DNA from 3 places in the Arthrobacter sp. PAMC 25486 genome. Region 1 is predicted to be linked to each of the others. Evidence: riboswitches for the same ligand, from Rfam matches in the RefSeq annotation. Region 1 holds a riboswitch; each other region holds the start of a gene.

The links. A riboswitch is a leader RNA that binds a small molecule or an ion and turns the genes downstream of it on or off. The one in region 1 is predicted to bind S-adenosylmethionine.
Region 2: another riboswitch for S-adenosylmethionine. It lies ahead of art_RS07320 (aminotransferase class V-fold PLP-dependent enzyme); the one in region 1 lies ahead of art_RS11550 (cobalamin-independent methionine synthase II family protein).
Region 3: another riboswitch for S-adenosylmethionine. It lies ahead of art_RS22395 (hypothetical protein); the one in region 1 lies ahead of art_RS11550 (cobalamin-independent methionine synthase II family protein).

Annotation. Positions count from the first base shown of each region.
Region 1 is NZ_CP007595.1:2,519,925-2,522,181, forward strand. Features, by position in the region: gene art_RS22955 (polysaccharide deacetylase family protein) at 1-178, opposite strand, end outside; gene art_RS11545 (CoA-binding protein) at 208-624, opposite strand; SAM riboswitch class I at 785-907, shown strand; gene art_RS11550 (cobalamin-independent methionine synthase II family protein) at 919-2,124, shown strand; gene art_RS11555 (SUKH-4 family immunity protein) at 2,198-2,257, opposite strand, start outside.
Region 2 is NZ_CP007595.1:1,609,581-1,611,837, reverse strand. Features, by position in the region: gene art_RS07320 (aminotransferase class V-fold PLP-dependent enzyme) at 1-1,125, opposite strand, end outside; SAM riboswitch class IV at 1,165-1,278, opposite strand; gene hisN (histidinol-phosphatase) at 1,452-2,257, opposite strand, start outside.
Region 3 is NZ_CP007595.1:3,929,599-3,931,855, reverse strand. Features, by position in the region: gene art_RS17790 (sodium:solute symporter) at 1-777, shown strand, start outside; SAM riboswitch class IV at 955-1,065, shown strand; gene art_RS22395 (hypothetical protein) at 1,078-1,365, shown strand; gene art_RS17780 (hypothetical protein) at 1,432-1,659, opposite strand; gene art_RS22390 (biotin/lipoyl-containing protein) at 1,711-1,944, opposite strand; gene art_RS22385 (hypothetical protein) at 2,034-2,257, opposite strand, start outside.

The sequences.
Region 1 (2,257 bases):
GTCCGGGCGTGGAGGTTTCGAAGGTGGCCGTGCTTGCGGAGGTCCCGCCTGCCTGTGCCGGGGGTTGGGGGATAGTGGCAATCCACCAGATTCCTGTGGCCACGAGGGCAGCCGCCAGCGCAAGTGTGAGCAATCCGATCCAGCGGCGGGGGCGGGTGAGATGAAGGTGGCGCGGCATGTTTTCCTTCGACAGTTGTTGCTGTTGTGTTAGAGGCCCAGCCTGGCGGCTTCAATTTTCGGGCAGCTGTCCATGACCACGTCCAGTCCTGCGGCAGGGGCGCGCAGTGCCGCTGCCTCGTCAACCACACCGAGTTGCAGCCAGACGGCACTGGCGCCCACGGCAACGGCCTGGTCAACCACGGACCCCACGTGGGAGGAGTTCACAAAGCAGTCAACGACGTCGATGTGGCCGGGGACCTCGGCCAGGGTTTTGTAGCCTTTGGCGCCATGCACATCGTCGCCCTTCAGGCTCACGGGAATGATCTCTTGTCCCAGCTGCTGCTGGAGGAACAGGGCAACCCCCACGGCAGCGCGCAGCGGATTGTTGGACAAGCCCACCACAGCCCAGCGCCCGGGTGTGGTCAGGAGCCTGCGGACAACGTGTGGATCATTGGTGTGTGCCATGTTTTGAGCTTATCGCCGCGGGCCACGGAATTGCCTGCGCCCCGCGGAAGTTCGCTGAAAGCCGCGCCGAGGGCCACATCCAAAGCCTCAAAGCAAACCGGCCTGTCACATCCAAAGCGGCAATTTCTGCAGGGCTGGATCCCGGCACTAGGCTGGAAACTTCCCATCCAGAGCGGCCGAGAGACCTGGCTTGTTGACGCCGCAGCAACCGTCCAACGTACTGTCCCTGTCCCGCAGGTGCGGCAGTGCAGAGGAACGGTGCTACCGCCAGAAACGATGGAAAGGAATCTCCTCGTGTCTTTAAATACCACCCACATCCGCACCAGCCATGCCGGTTCGCTGCCCCGCACCGCCGCCCTCCTTGCAGCCAATGAGGTCAAGGAAGCCAGGGGTGTCACGGCAGAATTTGAGGCGCTGCTGGAGGAATCCGTCATTGATGTGGTGGCCCGCCAGAAGGCCGCCGGGATCGACATTGTCAACGACGGCGAGTTCGGCCACGCCATGTCCGACTCCGTTGATTACGGCGCCTGGTGGTCCTACTCCTTCGCGCGCATGGGCGGCCTGGAACTGGATTCGGACCAGAAATGGGCTGTGGACGCCGTTGATTCAACACCGGGCAATGTTGCTCTGACGGGCTTTGTGCACCGCCGCGACCGCAACATTTTCGCCGAGGCGTACAACGACCCCACCTCCGGAATCTTCTCCGCCGGAGCGAAGCTGTTCCCGAAGTGCACCGGCCCCTTGACGTACACCGGGCACGACGCCGTTGCCTCCGACATTAAGAACCTCACCACGGGCATGGCCCGGGCAGGCGTCACCGAAGGCTTCGTGGCTGCCCTGTCCCCCGGCAGCGCATCACGCATCTCCAACGAGCACTACGCCACGGAGGAAGAGTTCATTTACGCCTGTGCCGACGTGCTGCGGCAGGAATACACGGCTATCATCGACGCCGGGCTGACGGTGCAGATCGACGACCCCTCCATTGCCGAAAACTGGGATCAGGTCTCGCCCGAGCCATCTGTTGAGGATTACCTCAAGTTCACCCAAATCAGGGTTGAGGCACTGAACTATGCGCTGCGCGGCCTGCCGGAAGAGCAGATCCGCTTCCACCTGTGCTGGGGTTCCTGGCATGGTCCGCACACCACCGATCTGCCGTTCCCCGACCTTGTGGACACCATGCTTATGATCAACGCCGGGTCCTACTCTTTTGAAGCAGCCAATGTCCGCCACGAGCATGAGTGGAAGGTGTGGCAGGACACCACGCTGCCCGAAGGCAAGCTGATTGTGCCGGGCATCGTCTCGCACGCCACCAACGTGGTGGAGCACCCGGAACTGGTGGCGGACCGCATCGAGCGCTTCGCTTCAGTAGTGGGCCGTGAGTCCGTGATTGCCTCCACCGACTGCGGCCTAGGCGGCCGCGTCCACCCGCAGATTGCCGCCGCCAAACTGGCGACACTGGGCGAAGGTGCCGCACTAGCCAGCAAGCGCCTCTGGAAATAGTCCCCACAACACCAGCGGCTGCGGCAGACATGACGTCCGCTGCAGCCGCTGGTGTGTTTATGTGTTCGCCGGGTCAGGCGTCCACGAATGACTCGTCGGCACCTGGCCGGTCGTTGTCCCCGGAATCAGTTTC
Region 2 (2,257 bases), 910 kb from region 1:
GGCCAATCCGGCGTCGTACCCGGTGACCGAGAAATTCACGACGCCGATGCTGCCGCAACCCGGGTAGACTGACGCATCGCTGAACAGCGAGTGGACGGTGACGCCGTCGAGCTTGTTGAGCCCGTCGACGAGGTGGGCGCGCAGGAGCTGTTCGTGGTTGTGCCAGTCGTCGGCGTCCAGCGCGGCCAGCACGGAGGCGGCCCTGGCCAGGGTTGCGGCGCCCAGAACGTTGGGGGAGCCGGCCTCGTGGCGGGCAGGGCCATCGGTCCAGCTGGTGGATTCGAGGCGGACTTCCTTCACGGCGCCGCCGCCGGCCAGGTGTGGGGCGCCGGCGTCGAGCCAGTCTGCGCGGCCCACGAGGACGCCCGCGCCGAAGGGTGCGTAGAGCTTGTGTCCGGAGAACGCCAGGTAGTCGATGCCGCTGGCGGCCAAATCGATGCGGCGGTGCGGGGCCAGCTGGGCGGCGTCCACCACAATGCGGGCGCCGAACTGGTGGGCCAGGGCGGCAAGCTCGGCCACGGGCAGCACCTCGCCTGTGACATTTGAGGCGCCGGTGACGGCCAGCAGCACGATGTTTCCGGCGCGCAGCTGGGTCTCCACGCGGGACAATGTGGCGGCGATGGAGTCCGCCGCAACCACCGAACGGTGCGGCAGCGCCTGCCACGGCAGCAGGTTGGCGTGGTGTTCGATGTCCAGGTACAGCACCTCGCCGTGGGCGTTGGAGCGGCCCTCGGTGAAGCCGCGCTGCTTCAGGATGGACTCGACGCAGCCGGCCAGCAGATTCAGGGAGTCGGTGGTGTTGCGCGTGAAGATGACGGTGTCGTCGGCGCGGGCGCCCACAAAATCGGCCACAATCCGGCGGGCATTCTCATACACCGAGGTGCTGACCTGCGAGGCGTATCCGGCCCCGCGGTGCACGCTGGCGTAGTAGGGCAGGACCTCGTTCAGATGTGCCGCAACCTCTGCAACGGCCGGGGCAGATGCCGCATAATCAAGGTTGGCGTACCGCACATGCCCACCCTGAATCAGCGGCGCAGCCAGATCCTGGCCCACCACGGGCAGCAGCGGTTTGGCGATCAGGGAAAGGGTTTCAAGGGGTGCAGATTCCAGCAGGGCATGGCTCATGAGAAATTCCTTCGACGAAGGACCCTTTGGCTGCCAAGGAGTCCGCGCTTGCCAAGACCGAACAGGTCTGGCCAGGTCGTCACCCGGGGCACCCCGCCGCGAAAGGAGGGTTGCCGGCCAGCAAACCGGGGTTTAGCGCTGGCACTCGTGACCTATGCACAAGAGATTAGCCCAAGTTCCCCGCTTTCGCATTTGTTACGAAGCGTTTCGTCACCCTTCCGGGCCCCAGCGCAAGGCAACGAAAAAGAACGACGGCGGGAGGCCGCCGTCGTTCTTAACCCACCTGTGCTTCTGGGTCGCCACAGGCACTTCGTCAGGCGTGGTGATCAGCCCAGCAGATCATCCCAGGTGGGGTTCAGGCGCTGCAAAACCTCGGTGTGCAGGATGGAGTTGGTGGCCAGGGCGTTGCCGCCATACGGGCCGTCGGCGCCCTCGAGTGAGGTGAAGCGCCCGCCGGCTTCCTGCACGATCGGGACCAGGGCGGCCATGTCGTAGAGGTTGAGTTCGGGCTCGCAGGCGATGTCCACGCTGCCCTCGGCGACCATGCAGTACGACCAGAAGTCGCCGTACGCGCGGGTGCGCCAGACGTCGTCCGTGAGCGAGATGAACTCGTCGCGGTTGCCGCGTTCCTTCCAGCCGGTCAGCGAGGAGTAAGACAGTGAGGCGTCCTTGAGCTCGGCCACGTTGGAGACGCGGATGCGGGTGGCAGCGGCGAGCGACTTGCCCATGTACGCGCCGGTGCCGGTTGCGGCCCACCAACGTTTGCCCAGTGCGGGGGCGCTGACCAGTCCGACGACCGGAACGCCGTCGTCAACGAGGGAGATGAGGGTGGCCCAGACGGGGACGCCGCGGACAAAGTTCTTCGTGCCGTCGATGGGGTCGATGACCCAGCGCCGTGAACCGTGCCCGCTGCTGCCGAACTCCTCGCCCAGCACTGCATCGCGCGGGCGGACCCGGGCGAGCTGGCTGCGGATGGACTCCTCGGCGGCCTTGTCGGCATCCGTGACAGGTGTCAGGTCGGGCTTGGTTTCAACTGCCAGGTCAAGGGCCTTGAAGCGGGACATGGTCAGGGAGTCCACGCTGTCAGCCAGGACATGGGCCAGGCGGAGATCGTCGTTGTACGTCTGGGGTT
Region 3 (2,257 bases), 1.4 Mb from region 1:
ACCGCCCGCACACCGGAAATTGCCCGCTGGGGCGGCGCCACGGCAGGCATCTACTGCATCCTGTACGGCGTTGCCGGCGCACTGATCGGCATGGCCGCCTCCGTGGCCCTGTCCGGCCATGTGGAACTTAAGGACGACGTGTATGCGCTCGTCGCCACGGAACTGCTGCCCATCGGCGTCGGCGGCATCGTGCTGGCCGCCGCCGTGGCCGCCATGATGTCCACCGCCTCCGGCTCGCTCATTGCCGCCGCCACGGTGGCCCGCAAGGACGTCATTCCGTTCGTCGCCAGCTGGTTCGGCAAGGACATCGACAACTCCGATTCCACCAACCCGGAACACGACATCAGGGCAAACCGCTGGTACATCCTGGTGATCGGTGTGCTCGTTGTAGGCATCTCCATTGTGGTCAACGATGTGGTGTTCGCCCTGACCATCGCCTACGACATCCTCGTCGGCGGCCTGCTCGTGGCCATCATCGGCGGCCTCGTCTGGAAGCGCGGCACCGGCCTGGGCGCCGCCTGGTCCATGGCCGTCGGCTGCGTTGTCACCATCGCCTCCCTTGTCATCTACGCCACCGGCATCATCCACAGCGCCGACGGCATCTACGCCAACGAGCCCATCTACTTCGGTCTGGCCTCCTCGCTCATCGTCTACGTTGTAGTCTCGCTGCTGACCCCTGAAACCCCGGCCCACATCCGCAAGGCCTGGGATGACCGCCTGGCCGCGGCAGCCACCGATTCCAACCCGGACGAGGAAGTTCCCGCACTGGCGAAGTAGCTTGCCCCTTTACATCTGACCCGCATAAAACGGTGAAAATACGCGATTTCGCGTCGATTCTCGTCGTTTTCTGCGGGTCAGATCTTTTATGGGCCAAGAAGTTCGACGGCGGTGGGTTCCGTAATATGTGACGGAACCTCCCGCCGTCGTGCTTTAACGACGTAGTGTTGGAGGCAGCTTCAAGAGATGCGGTGCCAAGCTCCGACTGGCCGCACGCCAACCCCATGCTTCACGGGTGGTTCGGATGAGGAAGCGGCCGGCGGAAACCTCCGTTGGCAAGAGCAAGCAAAGGTTAAAGCCATGTCTCTTTCAACTGTCGCCACCGCAAAACCCGCCACTGCCGCCGCGAAAACACAAGGAATTGCCGTGCTGCCCGCCGTTGATGCAAATCTCGGCGCTGTCACCTTCCTGACCCCAAAAGGCCACCACGCGTACTGGTCGCCGGAGCCGGCTCAGCTCATTTCCGCGCTGGCCAACGCAGTCCGGCCTGCCCGCTGGATTCCCGAAATCGGAACCCTTGTGGTCACGGTTGCGCAGACGGGTGTGCGGGCCGGGCGCGGCATTGGCTTCCGGCTGTCTGCCTACTGATCGGCTGCCGGCAGGAATTTTCCAGCCGCCGGATCCAAGCATTGGTGCTGGAACGATCCCTTGGGCCTAGAAATATGGCTGGGTAATGAGTTCGAGGCCATGCCCTGCGGGGTCCCTGAAGTAGACGCCGCGTCCGCCGTGCTCGGTGGTCGTCTCGCCCGAACGTGTCATTTGCGGGTTGGTCCAGTACTCGAGCTGCGCTTCGATGGGGCGCACGAGTGCCCTGTCGAAGTGCCCGTCGTCCACCCGCAACGCGTAGTGCTGCATCTGAATGTCGACCGACCAGGCGCACAACTCCGAGGGCCTCCGGACCGAGACTCACCAGAGGCTCGGCTCACGGAGAAGTTAGGGCTCGATGACGGCAATCACCGCACCCTGTGCCACCTCGTCGCCTTCTTGTACCGCCCAGTTCAAGGTGCCGGAGACCGGGGTGTTGACCTCGGCGTCGAACTTGTCAATCGTAACCTCGGCGATGATTTGATAGGCGACGACTGCACTGCCGTTGGGGGCACGCCATTGCAGCAGGACTCCCGGTTCGGACGGGTCTCCCGTCATTATGGGGAACAGAACTTCACTCATGTAGTGGCCACCGTCCGGATCGCGGCCGCCTTGCACACGGCCGTTGGCCCACAGCATATTCCAGTTCCGGGGTGCAGGGAATGGTCGGCTCAGCTGTTGGCGGCCTGCGCCTTGGCTGCCTTGTTCCCGGCTGCCGCACTGATGGAAGCCCACGTGGCGCCAAGGACCGCAGCGGAGCTGGCGGCCATGACCAGCATCCCTGCGTTTCCCTTGACGAGACCTGCGATGAACAATGCCGCCATGCAGGCCAGGCCCATGGCCATCCCGATCCGCATGACGCGGGTGGCGTAGTAGTCGTGGGTCTTGGTCTGCT